Regions from separate parts of the Bovifimicola ammoniilytica genome, predicted to be linked through region 2. Evidence: a T-box and tRNA genes for the amino acid it is inferred to sense, from the RefSeq annotation. Region 2 holds a T-box; the other holds one or more tRNA genes.
The links. A T-box is a leader RNA that pairs with one kind of tRNA and senses whether it is charged. The one in region 2 lies ahead of OCV48_RS05020 (valine--tRNA ligase), so its partner is inferred to be a tRNA-Val.
Positions count from the first base shown of each region.

Region 1: it has a tRNA-Val gene. The T-box ahead of OCV48_RS05020 (valine--tRNA ligase) is inferred to sense a tRNA for this amino acid. The anticodon was not compared.

Region 1 is NZ_JAOQJN010000002.1:107,949-120,031, reverse strand. Features, by position in the region: gene cysS (cysteine--tRNA ligase) at 1-752, opposite strand, end outside; gene ispF (2-C-methyl-D-erythritol 2,4-cyclodiphosphate synthase) at 969-1,499, opposite strand; tRNA gene OCV48_RS02340 (tRNA-Met) at 1,675-1,748, opposite strand; tRNA gene OCV48_RS02335 (tRNA-Val) at 1,777-1,849, opposite strand; gene OCV48_RS02330 (CPBP family intramembrane glutamic endopeptidase) at 1,953-2,807, opposite strand; gene OCV48_RS02325 (AzlC family ABC transporter permease) at 3,111-3,827, shown strand; gene OCV48_RS02320 (AzlD domain-containing protein) at 3,999-4,313, shown strand; gene OCV48_RS02315 (hypothetical protein) at 4,398-5,057, opposite strand; gene OCV48_RS02310 (hypothetical protein) at 5,477-5,818, shown strand; gene argS (arginine--tRNA ligase) at 6,016-7,779, opposite strand; gene OCV48_RS02300 (UTP--glucose-1-phosphate uridylyltransferase) at 7,808-9,034, opposite strand; gene OCV48_RS02295 (hypothetical protein) at 9,227-9,829, opposite strand; gene OCV48_RS02290 (ATP-dependent helicase) at 9,993-11,993, opposite strand; gene gltX (glutamate--tRNA ligase) at 11,977-12,083, opposite strand, start outside.
Region 2 is NZ_JAOQJN010000003.1:254,193-266,275, reverse strand. Features, by position in the region: gene OCV48_RS05050 (citrate/2-methylcitrate synthase) at 1-134, opposite strand, end outside; gene OCV48_RS05045 (replication-associated recombination protein A) at 299-1,564, shown strand; gene OCV48_RS05040 (DUF5717 family protein) at 1,668-5,216, shown strand; gene OCV48_RS05035 (DUF5716 family protein) at 5,256-6,545, shown strand; gene OCV48_RS05030 (hypothetical protein) at 6,561-7,400, shown strand; gene OCV48_RS05025 (AAA family ATPase) at 7,415-8,596, shown strand; T-box leader at 9,208-9,493, shown strand; gene OCV48_RS05020 (valine--tRNA ligase) at 9,577-12,083, shown strand, end outside.

The DNA.
Region 1 (12,083 bases), on a different contig from region 2:
AATTCAACACCATTAGCTGCCTCACTCTGCGCAATTTCATTTTCATGATGAGGGAAGATTAAATCTTCTCCACCTGCATGGATATCTATCTGGTCTCCAAGATATTTTTTAGACATAACTGAGCACTCTATATGCCAGCCTGGTCTGCCCTCGCTCCATGGTGATTCCCAATATGGTTCTCCATCTTTCTTAGGTTTCCATAATACAAAATCAAGCGGATCTTCCTTATTCTCTTCACCTGCAACTTTTATCTCTCTGTGGCCTGCCTCCAGGTCATCTATATTTTTCTTAGAAAGCTTACCATAATCTTTGAACTTTCTTGTTCTGTAATAGACTGTTCCGTTTGAGTCATAAGCATATCCTTTTTCAATAAGTTTGCTTATCATCTCAATCATTCCCTGAATTTCTTCTGTTGCAAGCGGATGCTTTGTTGCCTCTTTAACATTTAATGCTTTCATATCTTTTTTGCATTCAGCAATATATCTCTTAGATATCTCATCAGCAGTAACATTTTCTTCAATTGCCGTTTTAATTATCTTATCATCTACGTCTGTGAAGTTTGTTACATAATTTACCTGATATCCTGCATATTCCATATATCTTCTGACTGTATCAAATACAATCATAGGTCTTGCATTACCAATATGAATAAGGTTATATACTGTCGGACCACATACATACATTCTGACTTTTCCCTCTTCTATCGGTACAAATTCTTCTTTTCGTCTTGTCAATGTATTATAAATTTTCATTCTGATTAGAACTCCTTTCGCCTCTATTTCACAATAATGTATAGATTATCACATTAATTATTTCCTTGCAACACACTTATTCATATTAATTGTGTATTGCATTTTTTAATTTCAGATTGTATTTTATGAATTTTTATTCAATTTTTATTTATATTTGTATATCAATCATATACCGGATTTATTTTCTATTAAATTTATTGTCCAATATTATATTGTCTATCTGGCTGTACAACTTCCACAGCCACCACAGTTAAGTGCTCCATAAGACTGCTCTGTTGCAAGGCTTATTGATGCAATTGCCTGTGATGATATTCCCTCGCCATTTCCGGTAAAACCAAGTCCCTCTTCTGTTGTTGCCTTAACATTTATAAGATTTTCATCAATTTTAAGTGCATTTGCAATATTTTTAATCATCTGTTCTCTGTAAGGACCTACCTTTGGTCTTTGTGCTATAACTGTTGCATCAATATTATTTATCACGTAGAGATGCTCATCTAATAATTTTCCAACCTCTTCTAATAATTTAATACTTGATATTCCCTTATATTTTTCATCTGAATCAGGGAAATGCTTACCAATGTCTCCAAGTGCAGCTGCACCTAATAACGCATCCATTATGGCATGTAATAGCACATCTGCATCTGAATGTCCGAGCAGACCTTTTTCATAAGGTATCTCTACTCCACCAAGTATAAGTTTTCTATCTTCAACTAATCTATGAACATCATATCCTAAACCAACTCGCATATATCCTCCGTTCTGAAGCAACTTTTATACTTCTTTAATATGTAATTATATATTTCATTTAAGTAATTTTCTATCGAATAATATATCATATAATTTATAAATAAGAAAGCTACTTTATATTTTTACATAATATTATACAAAAAAACCGGAACAATAAGTTCCGGTTTAAATTCAGTAGCGGAAAAGGGATTTGAACCCATGACACCACGGGTATGAACCGTGTGCTCTAGCCAACTGAGCTATTCCGCCATATATGTCAGATACATTCTAAAAGTGATGGGACCTACAGGGCTCGAACCTGTGACCCTCTGCTTGTAAGGCAGATGCTCTCCCAGCTGAGCTAAGATCCCGTTGCCTTATCCTGTATCGAACTTGCTAGGATAGTATAACCATTTTAGAGATATTTGTCAATAACTTTTTTAAATTTTTTATTTTTTTTGTATTTTTCTGTTTTTACTTCAAATCTTCTTTCATAATCACTTCAAAACTAATAACTCCAATGACCAATTCTACTACCATTATAAGCAGATATATCCATATATTTCTATTTAAAAAGCTTGAGATGCCAAAGTAACTTGATATTACCGCAACTATATTTGCACACGCATGAATAATTATCGGTGCCAGAATACATTTATATCTCATATATACACATATAAGTATAAGCGATAATAGAAATGTATATGTTCCCTGCAACAGATTATAATGGAATACTCCAAATACAAGTGATGCTACAAATATTGCATATTTTGCATCGATAACCTTTGTTAATCCGTTAAACAAAAGTCCTCTATAGATTAATTCTTCTGCTATCGGAACCACAATTCCAAGTGACACAATCTGTAATATAATATTTCCTGATAATAATGCATTACTGGTATTCTCATAATTGCCTATTATATTATCAAGCGGAAGCATTGATACGAATCTCGAAAGGCCTACGCTTCCAATTGCTCCGATTATTACAAGATTGAAATAATCGTTTACTTTAAGACTTGTAAATACTTTAGATAACTTATAAGCTTCATAAGTATTTTTATGTCTGAAATAATAATATCCAAAAACAAATATTGCTATTGCTGCTGAAATAAATGTAATCAGATATGAATATTTATCAAGATTATTCGTTATATTATCCATAAATTTATATGATGATATAAAACTGTTACTGTTAGATGTGCTTTTCGCCTGTCTGACAAATATTATTATATCTGCTACCACTTCAACAAACATTGTTATAAATAAATATATTATCGGTGGACAAAATGCCATAATTATATTTTTAAATCTGATATCTTTTTCGTTCACATTTTTCTCCAATTATTTTTATTATTCTTTGTTTGAACTTAATATATTAAATAATACTTCATTCGATATATTTTTTCAATATTATTTGATTTTTAAATAATGCAATGTTATAATCTCTATGTTTTGTTTAATATTACAAAAGAAATGAGGATAGTGTAAAAAAATAATGCTGATGCGATTATTTTTTTACACGGCTATTTGTTTCAGAGCGAAAGCAAATAGCTTTTTGGGGCAGATGAGAAATCGCCTACGCGAATTTCTCACCGCCCCTTCGCAACAAGTCGCTCAGAAATGAGGATTATTATGAACAATAATAAACTATCAGATTTTAAATATGGTTTTAAAAAAGGTATTCCTATTGCCATGGGATATATACCGGTGTCTTTTTCATTTGGTTTTATGGCTGTAAATGGAGGGCTCCCTATCTGGTTAGCAGTCTTGATTTCGGTAACAAACCTCACAAGTTCAGGTCAGCTTGCTGGAACTAACCTGATTATTCATGGTGGAACCTTATTAGAAATCACACTTAATACATTTATTATTAATCTGCGATATTTCCTGATGTCACTCTCTCTTTCACAGAAAGTCGAGAAAAAAACTTCAATATTACATAGGCTTATTTTTAGTTTTGGTATAACTGATGAGACTTTTGCCCTTGCTGCCACTGAGCCCAAGGCATTATCAGCTTCATATATGTATGGACTTATTACAGGGCCATTTTGGGGCTGGACATTAGGAACACTCTTAGGTGCATGTGCATCAAGTCTTCTTCCTCCAAGTCTTAAGGGTGCTATGGGAATTGCATTATATGCTATGTTCATCGCTATAATAATTCCACCATCTAAGAAATCAAAACCGGTATTAACAATTGTCATAATGTCAATTGCAATTGTATGTATTATAAGATACATTCCTATATTCAGCTTTATTTCCTATGGTTTCAGCATTATTATTGCAACAGTCATATCTTCTGCTATCGGAGCATTTTTATTTCCGGTTTCCGAAGAAAATACAAGGTAATGCATATATAAAATTGATACAATCATTGAATTAATACAAATATAAATTAACGCAAATATAAATTAACGCAAATCAAATATATAACAAGTATAAATTATAACAGATTATTTTTATTTCTAACGAAAGGATATATATATTACACATATTTAGTAATATACTTAGGGTGATAAAATGACGAGAACACTGATTGCCGTCGGATTAATGGCTTTAGTAACATATTTACCAAGGGTTCTTCCAATGGCTGTTTTTAGAAAAGAGATTAAATCAACATATTTAAAATCATTTTTATATTATGTACCATATGCAGTATTAGCAGCACTTACATTTCCTGATATCTTCACATCTACTAATTCCGTTGCAAGCTCTATCTGTGGTACTGTTGTGGCATTATTCTTAGCTTATAAAGAGAAAAGTCTTGTTGTCGTTGCAGTATTCTCAATGCTTGCTGTATATTTAAGCCAGTTAGCATTTACATATATTTTCTAAACTATATAAAAACACACTATGGCAGGTGCTTATGCAACCTGCCATATGTATGTAAATTCTTATTTAATTTTTTAATTCTGTTAATTAAATCTGATTCTCTCTTAAGAACTTGTCGATAGCCATTATCTCAACACGAATATTTCTCATATGTTCAATATGTTTCTGGAAGTTACCTTTATCACCTAATAAGTTAAGTGCCTTAGAATTATCTCCTGTGTCAACAAGCGGAATAGTATTGAACTGGTTATTTTCAATATATTCAGCTGCTTTCTTCATCTCTTCAACAAGACTATTCTTATATGTTACGATTTCTTCTTCTAATCTAATCTTACGCTCTTCTTCTTTCTTAATCTTCATCTTAATAAGAACAGCGGCTGTATCAAGAATTACATCGTTAGCATTGAATGGATAAACTAAAACATTAGGTTTCTTAATCTTAATAAGCTGCTGACCCTTTTCATAGTCAATTCCTGCATTCTTCATAAATGCTGTAATCTCTGGGTCAACTTTTGGATATGTAAATTCTTCACCTTCTAAGTAATAGATTCCACTCTGGTTACTCATCACACCGGTATCAGTATCCATATCATATGTTCTAAATCCGATTATTCTAATATCACGAGCCGGATCATCCATTGCTAATACCTTTTCCATAATCACTTCAGGATTCTTATCCTCAATAGGCTGTGTATTATTAATAATACCAAATCCAATATTTAGAATCTGTACAAAACTTTTTACCATCTACATGTATCCCCATTTCTATAGTATTTTTTTATAAAAAAGAACGATTAAGATAAGTGTCCTAAATACAAACAAATATCCTGCAATTGCCAATAATGACTTAACTATTCACGAACTTTTCTATACATAAATAATATAGTACACACCCGCCTTTATGTCAACGAATTTTTTCCTGTTTTTATATAATTTACACAAAAATCATATTGATTTAATAGCATTTTCTAAATAAAATACTAAATATTTTTTATATTTTGTATTTTATTGTTTATTATTTTCATATTTTGTTATATAATAGATAAAGTTAATGTGTTTTACATTTTAATCTCTTATTATTTATGAAGTGAAAGCAAAATATATATTTATTATACTGTTTTGTAAGTACCCTATAATAAAACATTGATAGAAAGGATTTATGAAAAATGAGTCAGCAGAAAGTAGAACAATATAAAAAAGAGAAATCTAACAGAAAGAAAATGCTTGCTAAGCAGAAAAGAGAGAAAGTCTTAAGAGCTATCATAACAACTCTAGTTATTGTAGCATTCGTAGGTTTCTTTGGTTATTCAATATATAAAGATTACATTTATAAAGAGCCAGCTAATACAGAACCAACTACATACAGCCTTTCTGAGAAAGAGATTTCAAAGGCATGGAAAGAGGCTGAAGAATCAACTGATGAGACTTCTTCTGATGAAACTACTGCTTCTGATGAAACTACTTCTTCAGATGAAACTACTTCTAACAAAGAAACTACTGCTTCTTAATATTTTGACATCTAAGATATCATCTTAAAATTTTACCTGATATAATATTGTATATTAGAACTTGAAAAGAGTTTCGTATTATTTAATCAGCAAATAATACGAAACTCTTTATTTTTTATTGTCTTTAAGATTGTCACAAAGAGTAATTTTTAAACTTCGAAACTCTACAAATTACAAGCGAATTTTTCGATTACAAATTACATTCTGTCAGGTGCAGAGAATCCAAGCAAATCAATGCTCTTTTCAAGTATCTCTTTAGAAAGACTTATAAGATTAATATAGCCTGATTTTCTTTCTTCATCTTCACATGTGAGTATCTTTGTCTCATGGTAGAATTTATTAAATGCATTTGAAAGTTCATAGATATATGCACATATCTTATGTGGTGCAAGTTCCGAAACCGCATTTTCAATTACATCATTATATTTAGATAATACAAGCATAAGCTCTTTCTCACTCGCATTTAATGCTGTAAGAATCTTGTTATGGCTTACTGTAGAATTCTCTGCATATTTATTAAGTATAGACTTAATTCTAACAATTGTATACAGAATATATGGACCTGTATTTCCCTCGAATGAAGTAAATCTCTCAATATCAAATATATAATCTTTAGATGCCTGATTAGATAAATCACCATATTTAAGTGCTGATAAACCAACTATCTTAGCTGTCTGTCTTGCTTCTTCTTCTGATACAGAACGATTCTCCATTATCTTATCATATACAGCATCATTAATTTCCTTAATAAGATTCTCAAGACGCATAACACCGCCGTCACGGGTCTTAAATGGCTTACCGTCTTTGCCATTCATTGTACCAAAGCCCTGGAAGGTTAATTCTGTACTATCACTAACAAGTTTAGTCTTTCTTGCACAGCGAAATACCTGTTCGAAATATAACTCCTGTCGTTTATCTACTACATAGATTATGTGATCAGGGTTAAATAATTTCATTCTCTCAACGATTGTTGCCAAATCTGTTGTATTATACAGCGTTGCACCATTAGATTTAAGAATCATACAAGGTGGTATCTCTTTAGTATCTGTATCTTCTTTAACATCAACCACTAAAGCACCCTCACTTATTCTTGTATAATTATTATCTTTCATATATTTAATCATATCAGGAATATATGGCTGTGCATCGCTTTCTTTCTTCCATAATTCAAAATGGACATCTAGATTATCATAATTCTTCTTTAAATCTTTTATCGAAACATTTATTATATGATTCCATATTGCATGATAACCTTTATTACCATTCTGTAATTCAAATGTAGCCTGTCTTGCTTCTTCCTTGAATGCCTCATCTTCCTTAGATTTAGCATTAGCACAAGGGTAAATATCTTCTAATTCTGAAATTGTAAATGGTGGTTCTTCAGGATATTCTCCTGTATAATTCTCATCAAAATATACAAGGTCAGGCTTTCTTAATCTAAGTTCAACAATAATCAGACCCATCTGAAGTCCCCAGTCACCAAGATGAACATCACCTACGACATCATTCCCGAGATAGCTTGTCATTCTCTTAATACTTTCACCAATAACTGCTGAACGTAGATGACCTACATGTAAAGGCTTTGCAACATTCGCTCCACCATAGTCAATTATTATCTTCTTAGGATTATCTGTCTTATTGCATCCAAACATCTCATCATTCTTCATCTTATCAATATATCCGGCCACAAATTCTTCACTTATATTAAAGTTAATAAAGCCCGGCATAACCGCATTTATTTCACTAAATATATTATTACCTGAAAGTTTTTCAACGATTTCATTAGCTATCATTATCGGTGCTTTTTTATATGCTTTAGCAGCTGCCATAGCACCATTACACTGATATTCACATAAATCAGGTCTGTTTGAAATAGTTACCTTAGCATATTTCACATCATATCCGCACTCATCAAATGCTTTGACAAATTCGTCATTGATTAATTCTATTATCTTCTTCATTCTTAATCTCCATTTCTGCGCGATTTAATTATATCTCTACTCCATTGAGTTTCAATAATTCTCTCGCTGTATCAATCGAGTCAACACCCTCTTTATTCTTAACAGGTGCGAATTCTTTCTGTCTTTCCACTTCGAACACAAGACAGTCATCAAGCATATTTATCATATCTAAAATCAATGTCTCAAACTTGTATCCATTAGGTTCTTCGGGATTAACAATTTCACCTTTCTCATTGATATAAGGTATCTTCTTCTCTACTATATGATTGACTAATTTATTATTATTAATTTTTATCAGATCCTTAACCCTGAACAGATAATTAAGTGTCACACCATAATTATACGCTGGTTCTCCGTATGCATCTCTTGCTTCCATCATCTCTGGTGTAAGCTCATAGTATTCCACAATTGATGGCTTACCATTTTCTTTACACATAACACCGACTCTCTCATCAGGTTTTGATTTCTTTACTACTTTTGCACCCGCAGGACAACCTGATAATATGGTAGCACCAATAAATATAGGATCAGCTATTCTCTGTAACACATTGTCAACCGAGAACACATTAAGCCACTCTATTCCCATCTTATTCATCTTATCTAATAAGCCTGATGATACCATAGATGAAAACCATCCACCATTACCATTAGGTGAAAGTGCCAACTTATATCTGTCTTCCATAAGGAATTTTCCATCATAGCTGATACTTGGTGCCATATCCTGAACGAAAAAGTATACAAAATTCTTATCATATCCGAAATAGTTCTTCTCTTTAAAAAACTGTCTGGTATCAGAATCGTTCTTCTCACTAGTCATTACAAATAATGGTATATAACTTCCTGTTTTCTCTACTACATCCAAAAGATTTCTTATAAGTCTTTCAAATATGTATAATTCCTTAGTTATACCAATATTGAACATTCCCTTAGGCTTATCAAAACCCAGACGTGTTCCCTGCCCTCCAGCTAATAGCACAGCACCGACTTTACAATTCTTAATTGCATCAATTCCAATTTTCTCAAACTGTTCTCTATCTTTATTGATATCATCTTTTCTGAGGGCCTGTATAGGTTCATAGTGAGTTTCTTTTTTCTCATTTTTATTTTCTCTATTTATGTCAAGATATCCAAAGTTCAGGTTATTCAACTGCTCATCATATATACTTCTCTCTTTAGTAGATAAAGTATCATAATATTTCAGCAAATGTTCCTGACCATACTTTTGAATATTACTCCTTACTTCATTGTTTATCATATGCTGCTCCTTATCTGTCAACTTTCCATTGTTACATTACACATTCAAAAATACATAGTTTTAAACTTATACTATCCATACATTGCTATAGACTATATATTTCTTACATATCATAATTGTATATTCATCAGACGTACACAATAAGTGGTATCGCAAGTTCACTTGTAAATACCACTTATCGTTATGTCTTTTTTATAAATACATATCTAAATCGTCATCATCATATGAATCATTTTCATATGCTCTTGTCCAATCAATATTATTAGTTCTCTTAGGTCTTGTCTGCTGTCTTACAGGTTTGTTGTTCTTTCTCTCTGCCTGTTTTTTCTGCATTGCCTTTTTCTCTTTCTCAATTCTATTAATTATCTCTATCTTATCCGGCTGCTGCTCTTTTATCTTGTTATCTTTATTAGCGCTTGGCCTTCTTTGAGGTCTTGAATCTTCATCACTATCTTTATCATATGGATTTCCATAATTCCTGTCACCAAAATTCTTCTTATAAGATTTGTTTCCTCCGAATTTGTTATTCTGTCTGGAATCATTGTTCTTGAAAGAGTTCCTCTGTCCTCTGTCATTACCGCCGTTCTTATTGTCTCTATAATCTTTCTTGCCATCTCTTGGACCTTTGTTATCATTATTATTCCTTACATTTCTTCTGTCGTCATCTCTAGGTCCCTTGTTATATGACTTATAGTCTTTTTTCTCACCATTACGATAACTTGTTCCTCTTTCCTTTCCATCTCCATTATTCTTAGTGCCTTTGTTGCGACTTTCGCCACCGTTATTCGTAACCACAAATGTTCTCCTTCCATATGCTTTTGTAATTTGTACATAAATATTTTATATGATTTTAATAATAAGTCAACTGATTTTTGTCAAAAATCTAATCAATCTTCCATATTTTAAGTCATAAGATACATTCTTTAGACCTTTAGCTGTTTAATTAGCATTTACTTCATTATTTTAATTGTATAATTTTGTTTCCAAATGCAAATTCTATATTAAAAACAAATTCTTTTCTATATTTACTAAAATAGATAACTGCCTTTCCATCTTCAATTGTCTTAATTACTCCATCACCATATTTCCTGTGATAAACTTTTCTGCCTTCACATATATCATCATAATCAAGCATCATTTCACTTACAAATCGTGATATATCCACAGGTTTATTAAATCTTTCCTTAATCCAGAATACATTAAGATAATCCTTCGCCCTCGTGGCAGCCACGTAGAACAGTCGTCTTTCCTCTTCAATATCTTCATCTAATGTAGCCTTACTGTGAGGCGTAACTCCCTCGACTGCATCAATGATATATACAATTTTATATTCAAGTCCTTTTGAACTATGCATCGTGCATAACTCCACCGCATTATCTGTTTTAGAATTCTTATTTGACTGTTTCTCTAATTCCTTAGCATAATCCTCAATGTGCTTAAACCATTTATCATAGGTATCATATTCTTTGGCTGCCTCTGCGATTTCATTAATTATTTCATAGAGGTCCTCCACTTTCATTCTTCTAAGTTCTGCATATTCTGCTAAATATTCATCATATCTTATGCCCTGTCTTATATAATTAATCGCCGAATATGGTGACATTCTTCTTAACATTACTAAATCGAATTCCAGCTTCTCTAATCTTTCGACCATCCACGTTTTATCACTATAGAAATGCTTTAAACTATCTAATGATATCTCTTCATTTTTAAGTGCTTCTCTTGAAATATATCTCTTAGGTCTGTTAATTATTCTTAAGTAATTTTCACGACTATTTTCGCCTAATGCAATATTAATATAGCTTATTATATCTTTAGCTATAAAATGATCATAAATATTAGGCATCGCATCTTTCATATGAAATGGTACGTTATATTCCATTAATTTATCTATCAGAAAACGTGGACCTATGTTAGTTCTGAATAGGATTGCAATATCTGAATATCTTCCACCTCTCTGTATATGTTTCAGAATATCCTCTATAATATAGCTGTTCTCTTCGACAACCGACTTGAATTCCATATATTTCACCGGAGTTCCGATGTCACGTACTGCCTTTATATTCTTATCAAATCTCTTCTTATTATTCTTAATAAGGCTTTGTGCATCTTTAATAACAGCTCCGGTTGAGCGGTAATTCTCGTCTAATACGATTTTAACCGCCGTTTCATAATCCTTCTCGAAATTAAGCATTATCTCAGGTCTTGCACCTCTGAATCTGTATATTGACTGGTCATCATCACCGACAATAAAGAGATTATCTTCAGGAGCAGCTAACATCTTCATCACTTCATACTGCACCCGGTTGATATCCTGAAATTCATCTATAAGTATGTACTTATATTTTTTCTGCCATGCTGATAAGATATCCGGCCTTGCTTTAAACAATTCATAACACATTATAAGCATATCATCGAAATCTACCATATTTCTATTTCTTAATTTTTCTTCATATTTATTATAAATCTTTCTAAATATCTGGTCGCTGCAGTTTGCAGAATAATAATTATTAATGTCTATCATATCGCCTTTGACATTGCCTATCTCTGCCATTATTGACCTGACAAATTCATTCTCATCTTCAATCTCTAATTCTTCTCTTTCTATTAGTTCCTTAATAAGTCTGAATCTGTCCTCTTCCCTTATGATATTATGTGCCGAATAATTGTATGCATATTTCAAAATTCTAAAAAAAATTGCATGAAAAGTTCCAAATGAAACGGGTAATCTTACTCCGTCCATAAGTTTCTCGAACCTTTCCTGCATTTCAATTGCCGATGCCTTAGTAAATGTAATAACTAAGATATTTGCCGGATTAACTCCATATTCTTCTATTAAATTTTTCGTTCTGTGAGTAATTACTGTCGTTTTACCAGAACCAGGTCCGGCTAATACTAAGCTCGGACCTGTATAATGTCTGATTGCCTTACTCTGTGCTTCACTAAACTGCCTGTTCAAGTTTCTCAATTCCTACTTTTATTCTTCTTATTGATTCGTCTTTACCAAGAATCTCCATAATCTCAAATGCACCACCAGGAGTCATCTGTT
Region 2 (12,083 bases):
CCGTTAATATCTCTAAGTCCACGTTTTACATCATATTTACCATATAACGATGGGTCAATTGAACTATTATCCAAACATAGCTTAGAAAGATTAGTTATTTCCGGTGTAATTGTTGAATAATTGTTTTCAGTCAAATGAAAACCCCCTTTTTCCGTAATAAACTTTATTTTACCATAAAACAAATGCACTAACAACAGAATTTAGAAAAACTTAATAGAATTTATAAAACTTAATATGATTGTTAAAGAGCTGGAATAGTGGTAAAATTATTAGAGATTTATGTGAAATGGAGATTAAAATGGATTTATTTGAATATATGAGAAATAATGCTAAGAGTAAGGAATCACCACTTGCTTCAAGAATGAGACCGGAGAAACTTGAAGAAATGGTAGGGCAGAAGCATATTCTTGGTGAGAATAAGCTATTATACAGAGCAATTAAGGCTGATAAGTTAAGCTCGGTCATCTTCTATGGGCCACCGGGAACTGGCAAGACCACACTTGCAAAGGTTATTGCTAATACTTCTGATTCTGAATTCCGCCAGATTAATGCGACGGTTGCGGGTAAGAAAGACATGGAGGAAGTAGTGAACGCAGCTAAGGATAGTCTCGGTATGTATGGAAAACGTACAATTTTGTTTGTGGATGAGATTCACAGATTTAATAAAGGACAGCAGGATTATTTGCTGCCATTTGTCGAAGATGGTACAATTATTTTAATAGGTGCTACAACAGAGAATCCATATTTTGAAGTAAATAGTGCACTTATATCGAGGTCTACCATATTTGAATTAAAGGAATTAGATAAAGAGGATATAAAGATTCTTATTAACAGGGCAATATCTGATGAAGTTAAGGGAATGGGGGCTTATGGTGCAAAAATGAGTGAAGATGCCATTGATTTTCTTGCAGATATTGCCAATGGAGATGCAAGAACAGCCTTGAATGCAGTAGAATTAGCAGTTCTTACAACGGACAGAAGGGCGGATGGAGTTATTCATATCGATATTGATACCATAGAGGAATGTGTACAGCAGAGAAATCCTCGTTATGATAAGTCAGGGGATAATCATTATGATACGATATCAGCATTTATAAAGAGCATGAGAGGCTCTGACCCCGATGCTGCCATATATTATCTGGCGAGAATGTTAAATGCAGGAGAAAGTGTTACTTTTATTGCGAGAAGAATTATGATATGTGCAGCAGAGGATGTAGGTCTTGCAGACCCACAGGCACTAGTCGTTGCTGTATCGGCAGCAGAAGCAGTGCATCAGTTAGGAATGCCGGAGGCAAGGATACCTTTAGCAGAGGCAGTCTTATATATTGCAAATGCACCTAAGGGAAATGCTGCATATATGGCAATTGACAAAGCCCTTGATTTTGTAAAAAGAGAGCCTGCATATCAGATACCGGCATATTTAAAAGATGCACATTACGGTGGAGCGAAAGAATTAGGTCATGGGATTGGCTACAAATACCCTCACGATTACGAGGGACATTATGTGGAACAACAGTATTTACCAGACGAGATAAAAGACGTTAAATTCTTCGAAGCAGACTAGACATTCAGAGATATTAATTCTACAATGCATACTAGTAATAGAACGACATTTGTGATAAAATTCAGATAAGAATTTTGACAGATATACAGAAAGAGGTATTTTTTTGAAAGAACTAATTGGGAAGTTATCAAGAGGCATAATTGAATATAATCTTCCGGAGGTTGAAGTATCGGTTACAGATATTGATAAATCAATAGAAGCAGGAGAACTATACCATGGCTCATTTGAGATTTTTAGTAAAGATGACAATGAACTAAAAGGGATAGTTTATTCTACGTGCGAGAAATTCAAGATAATTAATGACCAGTTTGTTGGCAGAAATAATAAGATAGAGTATGTAATAGATGGCAAAAATAGTGAAATCGGGGATGTTATAAAAGGCCGTGTGAATATCGTAAGCAATGGTGGAGAACTTTTTATACCATATACTATTGCTGTTAAGGAAGAGAGTATTCCATCTTCCATAGGCGATATATCGAATCTGTTTCATTTCATTAACCTTGTTAAGCAGGAATATGACGAGGGACTTAAGATGTTTCTGTCGAAAGATTTCGAGAGAATTATTCTTAAAGATAATGTGGCTGATAAGAGCCTTTATAATGGACTTATCAACAGTTATAGTAAAAAGCGTGCTTTAGAGGAATTTATGCTTGCTATTAATAAGAAGCAGGAAGTAAAGATAGAGCTTTCAGATACATTAAGAGAGTATGATATGTTAGAAGAATCATATGGAGATATTCTTACTCTTACCAGAAATACATGGGGATACATAGATATTAAGGTAGATGTGGACGGAGATTTTATAACGGAATATAAGAAGAATATTACTGAAGATGATTTTGCGGGAAATAATTATGAATTCAGATATCTTATAGATATTTCCAAATTGCATAGTGGAATGAATTATGGAAAAATCAAATTTTATACGATGAACCAGTGTTTAGAATGTGAGATTTCTATTGATAATACAGGAGAAATAGATTCGGCAAATCATGAGATTAAGAAGTGTATTGCAAGCCTTAATGAACAATATCTTAATTTCAGAATGAGAAAGAGCAGTATTGATACATGGGCAGAGAATTCGAATGTTTTAATTGAGAGAGCCAGAGGTTTCAGAGATGATATGCCATTTTTAAAACTTCTACAGGCACAGATGTATATTTCGAGAAGAAGAGATGAAGAAGCAAAATGGCTTATAGACAGTGTAGCAGAGGAGATATTAGATAAGAAAGAGGAAAACGTAGTATTATATTGCTACTATCTCTATGTAAGAACTTTGCAGAAGAGAAAGTTAGAGCAGACAATTATTGCTACGGATATTATTAGAAAATACTATGAAAATGGATACGATAAATGGCAGCTGCTATGGATACTTCTATATATTGATACATCATTTGAGAATAATAAAAGTCTTAAATTAACAAGAATTAAAGAACAGTATAAGATAGGCTGCAGAAGTACGCTTATGTACTATGAGGCATTGTATGTATTAAACAAACAGCCGGCATTGTTAAGAGTTATTAATTCATTTGAGTTACAGGTGCTTAATTTCGGAAGTAAATATGATGCGATAGATTTAAGACTTGCAGTCCAGATATCTGAACTTGCAATGCTTGAGAAGAATTTCAGACCTCTTTTGTTCAATATTCTTGTTAAACTCTATGATAAATTTGAGAATAAAATAATCTTAACTGCAATTATAAGTCTGTTAATCAGAGGTAATAAGACAGATGAGAAGTATTTCAAATGGTATGCTAAGGGTGTAACTGCTGATATACAGGTCACAAGATTGTATGAATATTATGTATACTCGATGCCAGAGGATTATGATGGTATAGTTCCTAATACTGTGCTTATGTACTATGTATACAATGGTAACCAGCTTATGAACAGAGAAGCATTTTTCTATGGTCTGATTATAAGAAATAAGGATAAGCAGCCAAATGTATACAAGAATTATAGAAGAAATATGGAGCATTTTGCATTAGATAAATTGCGAAATGGAGAAATAGACAGATTTATTTCTGTAGTATATGCAGATGTACTTACAGAAGAGATGATTACTGAGGAGAATGAGAAGAATCTTGTGAAAATTCTTAACACATGGAAGCTTGAATGTGACAATGATAGAATTAAGGAAGTTATTGTCAGACATAAAGAGATTGTGAATGAGCAGACATTTGTTATTAATAAAGGAATTGCATATATAAATATTTATACGGATGACGCAGTTGTGTTATTAAAGGATATTAATGGAAATATTTATCATAACACAATTAATTATACATTGACAAAATTATATGATGATAAAGGATTAAATAAGATTGCATTAGAAAGAAATCCGGAAAATATTTATCTGATGGCGAAAGAATGTGAGCAGACACTAAAATATCATAAGAGTATTCCATCAGGTGTAAGTCTCTTTAAAGAAGTTATGATAAGTGATGATTTTGAAGAAGTTTACAAAGATTATATCATACAGGACATTATAGAATATTATTCTAATAATTATGATGGCGAAGAATTAGATGAATATCTAATGAGCATAGACGTAAGCAGACTTAAGAGAAAGTCAAGAGTGAGTGTTATAGAACTTATGATTATGCGTGGCTTATATGAGTATGCGGAAAAATATCTTATAGAATATGGTTATAGCGATATAGACCCACGTAAGATACTTAAATATTGCTCAAGGAGACTTAAGGAAGATAAGGAGATAGAAGAAGATAAGCAATTATTAGAATATTGTAATTATGCATTTTCTAAGGGAAAATACAATGAAATTATTTTAGATTATCTGTGCAGATATTATTATGGAACGACTAAGGAAATGATGGAGATATGGCGTGTCTCTAAGGAATTTGAATTTGAAAGCAGGGACTTAGAGGAAAGACTTATTGCACAGATGTTATTTTCAAGGACATTTATTTCAAGTGTGGTTACAATCTATGATTCTTATTATAAAAAAGGTGCAAGCGAAGTAATAAGATATGCATATTTATTCTTTATGTCGCACGAATATTTCATCAGGGAGAATCCAGTAGATGATATGTTTTTCAAACACTTAGGTGATGAGCTGGTATTTGACAAAAATATTATGGATATATGCAAATGTGCATACCTTAAATACCAGTCTGATAAGAAGACTATTTCTGATACTAATAAGGAAATATGCATGGATTGTATGAAATATTTAGATAAGAAGACTATAATATTTGATTTCTATAAACAGTTCACTAAATGGTTTGCAGTGCCGGACAGAATACTAGATAAGACAACGATAGTATACAGAGCAGAGCCACAGGATAAGGTTCTTATTAGTTATTATCTTGAAACAGGTAATAATGAGGAGAAAGAGTACACGACTGAAGAGATGAAGTGTTGCTTTACGGGAATGTATACAAAGTCTTTTACGTTATTCTATGGAGAAAAGTTAAATTATTATATAACAGAGATTTCAGATGGTGAAAGCCGCGTGACAGAGAGTAAAGACCACCAGCTTGATGACAGAAATGTTGAGGCAAGTCAGTCAAGATATGGAATGTTAAATGATATACTTATGTGTATGGAGATGAAACAAGAGGGAATGATAAGCGAACTTGCCGGAAAATATTATGTAAATAATGAACTTGTGAAGCATTTGTTCAGGTAGCACAGATGTCTTTTGATGTTAAAATATGGAGGAACTAAGTTGAGTACAAAGACAGCGAACAACTTAATATCCGTTTCGATAGATTTGTGTAGAGATTACACGCAGATTGCGTATTGTATGGGAAATATGGCAGAGCCGGATTCAGTAAGTACAATTGCAGGCGAACAGAAATATCTTATTCCAACGGAAATAGGAAAATTAAATAATAGTGATGAATGGTGCATAGGTGATGATGCATTGCTTAGGGAAAAGAATGGCGAGGCTATATTAGCTGATGATATCCTTAAGACAATTTTATCTGAGAAAAGTATAGTTGTAAGTAACAATACTTATACGGGATATGAGATATTAAAGCATTTCTTCGAGGGATTGTTTAAAATACTTAAAAGCAATTATCACATTGTGCAGCCTGATTATATATCTGTAACAGTTGAATATCCGGACCGTATTCTTGTTAACCTTATTAGAAATGTTTTAAATGATATGGGCTATGACAGGGAACACGTAAAAATTATCGGTCATTCAGAAAGCATTATATATTATATGATTTCACAGAAAAAGGAAATATGGGTAAATGATGTGCTGATATTTGATTTTACAAAGCATCAGTTTCTGGTAAGATTACTCACAACTGTAAGAGCAAGAGTACCACAGCCGATTGTAGTCGAAGAGATGGATATGACACAGAAGTTCAAAGTGAGTGATTTACAGACTGAACAGGGCAGACTAGAAATGGATACGAAATTCTTAGAGCTTCTTAAGAAGTTATGTAGTAAACATATTGTGTCAGCAGTATTCCTGACAGGTGTCGGCTTCTATGAGAAATGGATGGAAGATTCGATAAGGTTCTTATGCAGTAAACGAAGAGTATTCCAGGGATATAACCTGTTTGTTAAGGGTGCAGGCTACGCTAATCTTAGTCAGATTGGTATAGGTAATGCTGACAGTTATCAGTTTGTATGTTCGGGAAGAACATTAGTTAATATCGAAGTAGAAGTCGAAAAAGATGACAAGAATATACCAGTCATATTGTCAAAAGCAGGAACCAACTGGTACGAAGCAGGCGCAAGAGCAGAGGGAATATTAGATGATTCTAAAGAATTAAGACTTAAAATAGTATCTTCACTTAGCAAGAGTGAGAAAGAAATAGTGATAGATTTACGAGGCTTTCCACCACGCCCTAATAAGACAACACGAATTGAGATTGTGTTAGCTTATAGGAATGACAGACAATGCATAGTGGTGGTGAAAGATTTAGGCTTTGGTGATTTCTTTAAGTCAAGCGAAGAAATGGTGAAAAGGGTAATTGATATAGAAGATTATCTGTAAGAAATGGAGAAGTGTATGAGTGGATTGATTTTATGCAGTAGAAAAGCAGATGTTCCATACAGGATAGCCGATGCAGACTTAAATATATATTCTATTGAAGAATTTGCATACTATCTGTACAATAACGCATATTTTGTAGATGATGGTTTCTTTAATGAGGGACTTTGCGATTATATTGAAAACAATCTTAATCTGCCAAAGGTTGCACAAAAGCTTATGTATGCAATGGGACAGAGAATGAATTTCGCAGAGCTTGTTATGATAATTATAAAATCTTCCCGTTATTACAGCGAAACAGAAATCAAAGCATTTGAAAAGGAATTAAAGACTATCAGTTCAAAAGGAATGTTAGAGCGAATGAAAACAAGAGCTGATATGCTTTTTGAAAATGGCAAGCTTGGAAGTGCGTTAAAGACATATGAAAATATTCTGAATAACAATATATATAAAAGAGAAAGCAATGAATTCTATGCAGGGGTATACTTAGGAATTGGTAAAATAGAGGGCAGAATGTTTTATTTAAAAGAAGCATTAGAAAAATTCAAACATTCGTACGAATTAAAATCATCTGATGAAGCCTTAAAGGAGATTATTAATGTCAAATTTGCGATGAAATATTCAGGCATTAAGGAGGACATTGATTTTACTAAAGAGAATGAGATTAATTCTGAACTGGTTCTTAAATGCAGTGAAGAGGTTAAGGATATCTGGGAACAGATTAACAATGGAACTGAATATGAGAATTTATCTCAGACATTTATATATGATGGCAGACATAACCTTGATGATTATTATGTGAATGTTCAGGAAGTTCTTGATGAGTGGAAGAATGATTATAGAAGTAATATAGGTTAGGAGACACTATAGAGATGAGATTGTTCAGAAGAAATAAAACGGAAGAAACGGATTATCTTGACGAATTAGAGATAACAAGTGAAGATAACGAGGCAGTTTATATTAAACCCGAGCCTATGCAGGCGGAGACATTAGAACAGAAGAAGCAGACAATAGAGAATTGTTGTGACAGAATAATGGGTGCTAATTCAAGAATTGCAGAGTTAAAGGTTGAGTATCAGACAGTAAATTCTTATCTTACTGATATACAGATAATAGAAGAGTTACCTGATACACAGGAAGAAAGATTGAAAAACATTGCGAAAAAAATTGTGGTATTAGATAAGGATAGAAGAGACTTTGGACGTTCTATGGCAAAATTATCTGAAAAGCAGTTCAGTCATATGAAAGAATGTGAAGATGATATAAAAGACATTTTAAAGCAGATGTCAGAAGATGAAAGTTATTGCCAGACAGTCAAGACGGATATGAAATATTTAGAGGGTGAAAAAGCCGGATTAAAGATGGAGATACAGGAATACAAGAACAGACTTTATCTTATAAATGGTGCCTCAAAGATAGGAATAATAGCATTTGCAGTGTTGTTCTTATTATTTCTTATAGTCAATTATGCATTTAATAAAGATACCAGCCTGTTAATATATTTGCTGATTGGAATCACAGCCATATTTGCAGCCGGAATATTTTACCTCCATAATCAGACAATAAATGAACTTAGATTAAGTGAGATAAAATATAACAGGGCAATCGGATTGCTTAATAAAATCAAGTTAAAATATGTAAATATTGCGGGACGACTTACATATTCATACGAAAAACATGGTGTAAAAAGTGCCTATCAATTAAATAAAATATGGGGTGCATATTTGACACTAAAAAAAGAACACGAAGTCTATAATAAGGCATCGAGCAGACTGGCTGATGCGGAAGATGAATTAGTGCAGTTATTAAAAAATATGAATGTCAAAGACCAGAATGTATGGATAAGTCAGGCATATGCAATTATTAATCCAAGTGATATGAATGAAATAAAGAATCATTTGATGAATAGAAGAAACAGTCTCAAAAAATCGCTGGATTATAATACAGAAGTTATAGGCAATGCAAGAGAAGAGGTTAAAAATATAATTATGAATGATAAAGAGAACAGCACTGAATTAATGGGAATACTTGATGCCTACGAAGAAAAACTCTAATAAACGCTGATTTTTTTATAAACCTGTTGCACATACAGATATATTTAATAATCATATGTACAGGCGATTTGATATATAAATATTGGAACAACTTGTGGGAATTGCGTAAATTTGTCAGGTATCATTTTTCGGCTCGGATTTTGTGTACATTCACCAGACAGACAATTAAGCCAAGGTGTCCGTCTATGACACACACTTTCATAATTCCTTTATCTGGTGTGAGTAAATGCCGTCATCAGCAAAGTTTATTACGGTGCAGCCAATCAAACGCGCTTCGCTTGAACGGTGATTAACTGCACCGACCTTTTGCTTCTGACGGCATATAACTCACACACACGATACGTCATAAATCAAGTGTGTGGCATAGACGGACTTTTTGGTTTAAATGTTCTGGATGTTGAATGAACATAAATAATCAAAAGAGCCGGAAAATGATACCGCCAAATTAGCAATTCATACAAACGTTTCAATATTTATATATGCAAATGCCTGTACAAAGATGATTTTCTCCAATCTGTATGTGCAATATCGGTTTATAAAAATTAGCGTTTATTAGAGGTTTTATCTTGACAAATATTTTTAAAACCTTTATCATTAAAAAAGTTAATATTATAAATGCAGTGATAAAGAGGAGTAAAAGGTTAACCCTTAAAGAGAAAGTAATTCGCAGGCTGAAAGATTACTAAGGCAGTGACCTTTGAAGGTAGCTTTTAAGCAGTATGGCTGAACATTTTATAGAAGATTAGAATAAGCAGATGTTTGATTTGTAATAGCAAAGAGCATCAGCATATTTTATATAATCAGTAGGTCATAACGGAACCGTCCACGTTATAGGATAAGATGAGACACGATGATAGTCGTAAATAAAGGTGGTACCGCGTGATATACGCCCTTTTTGGAATGTAGCTGATATGTTTCAAAGAGGGCGTTTTTACTTATTAGGAAATATTATTAAAATAACATTAGAAAGGAAGTCAATAATGGCAAAAGAATTAGAGAAGAATTATAATCCTGCTGATATTGAGCAGAGACTTTATGACAAATGGACAAATAAGAAATATTTTCATGCAGAGGTAGACAGAAGTAAGAAACCATTTACTATCGTTATGCCACCTCCAAATATTACAGGACAGCTCCATATGGGACATGCATTAGATAATACAATTCAGGATATCTTAATCAGAACAAAGAGAATGCAGGGATATGAAGCATTATGGGTACCAGGAACTGACCACGCCTCAATTGCAACAGAAGCTAAAATTGTTGAAAAAATGCGTGAAGAGGGCATAACTAAGGAAGAAATCGGAAGAGATAAGTTCTTAGAAAGAGCCTGGGAATGGAAGAAACAGTATGGCGGAAGAATTGTTGCACAGTTAAAGAAGATAGGTTCTTCATGTGACTGGGACAGAGAAAGATTTACAATGGATGATGGTTGTAACAAGGCTGTAAAAGAAGTATTTGTAAATCTCTATAATAAAGGACTTATTTATAGAGGAGAAAGAATTATCAACTGGTGTCCTCATTGTCTTACATCTATTTCAGATGCAGAGGTTGAATATGAGGATCAGGCAGGACATTTCTGGCATTTAAGATATCCATTTAAAGATGGTTCAGGATATCTTGAACTCGCAACAACCAGACCTGAGACATTATTAGGTGATACAGCAGTAGCAGTTAACCCTGATGATGAAAGATATAAAGACGCAGTTGGCAAAACCTTAATTCTTCCATTAGTAGGAAGAGAGATTCCGGTTGTAGCAGATGATTATGTTGGTATAGATTTTGGTACGGGTGTAGTTAAGATTACTCCGGCACATGACCCTAACGATTTCGAGGTTGGTTTAAGACATAATCTTCCAGTATTAAATGTAATGACTGAAGATGCAAAGATTGTTGACGAATATCCTAAATATGCAGGAATGGATAGATACGAGGCAAGAAAGGCTATCGTAGCAGACCTAGAGGCAGGTGGATATTTAGTTAAAGTAGAAGACCATGAGCATAACGTTGGTACATGTTACCGCTGCCATACTACAGTTGAACCAAGAGTTTCAAAACAGTGGTTTGTAAGTATGAAAGAGCTTGCTAAACCTGCAATTGAAGCCGTTAAAAATGGTGATACCAAGTTCGTTCCTCCTCATTTTGATAAGACATATTATCATTGGTTAGAGGGAATTCGTGACTGGTGTATTTCAAGACAGTTATGGTGGGGACACAGAATTCCAGCATTTTACTGTGACGACTGTGGCGAAATGGTGGTAAGTAAAGAAAATGAAGTATGTTGTCCAAAATGTGGTAAGAAGATGCGCCAGGACCCTGATACACTTGATACATGGTTCAGTTCAGCATTATGGCCATTCTCAACACTTGGCTGGCCAGATAAGACAGAAGAGTTAGATTATTTCTATCCAACAAGTGTACTTGTAACAGGATATGATATCATTTTCTTCTGGGTAATCAGAATGATGTTTTCAGGACTTGAACATACAGGAAAGGTACCATTTAACACTGTTTTAATCCATGGACTTGTAAGAGATTCACAGGGTCGTAAGATGAGTAAATCTCTTGGAAATGGTATTGACCCACTTGAAGTTATAGATAAATACGGTGCTGATGCATTGAGATTTACACTTATTACGGGAAATGCACCTGGTAACGATATGCGTTTCTATTATGAAAGAGTTGAAGCAAGCAGAAACTTTGCTAATAAAGTATGGAATGCATCAAGATTCATAATGATGAATATGCCTGAAGGTGGTATTAAGGAAGTTCCTGTAAGCACACTTACAGATGCTGATAAATGGATATTATCAAAGGCAAATAAACTTATTAAAGATGTGACAGAAAATATCGATAAATACGAATTAGGAGTTGCTGCAGATAAGCTTTATAACTTTATCTGGGAAGAGTTCTGTGACTGGTATATTGAAATGGTTAAACCAAGATTATACAGTGAAGACAACACAACAAAAGATGCGGCACTTTACACCCTTAAGTCAGTTCTTGAAACATCACTTAAGCTACTTCATCCATATATGCCATTCGTTACAGAAGAGATTTATTGTACATTAAATGAAGATGCGGAATCACTTATGGTAACAAAATGGCCTGAATATAAGGACGAATTTAATTTCGAGAAAGAAGAAGAGGATGTTGAATTAATCAAACAGGCTGTTTACAATATCAGAAATGTAAGAGCAGGAATGAATGTTCCACCATCTAAGAAAGCACAGGTATATGTTGTAACAGAAAGCAATAAGGTTGCAGGTATATTTGAAGAGGGCAGAGTGTTCTTCCAGACTTTAGCATATGCAAGCGAGGTTATTATACAGACAGATAAGAATGGAATCGGTGAAGATGCGGTATCAACAGTTATACCTGAAGCTACAATCTATATGCCATTCGCTGAATTAGTAGATATTGAAAAAGAAATAGAAAGACTTAAGAAAGAAGAAGAGAAGCTTTCTAAAGAACTTGCACGTTCTAA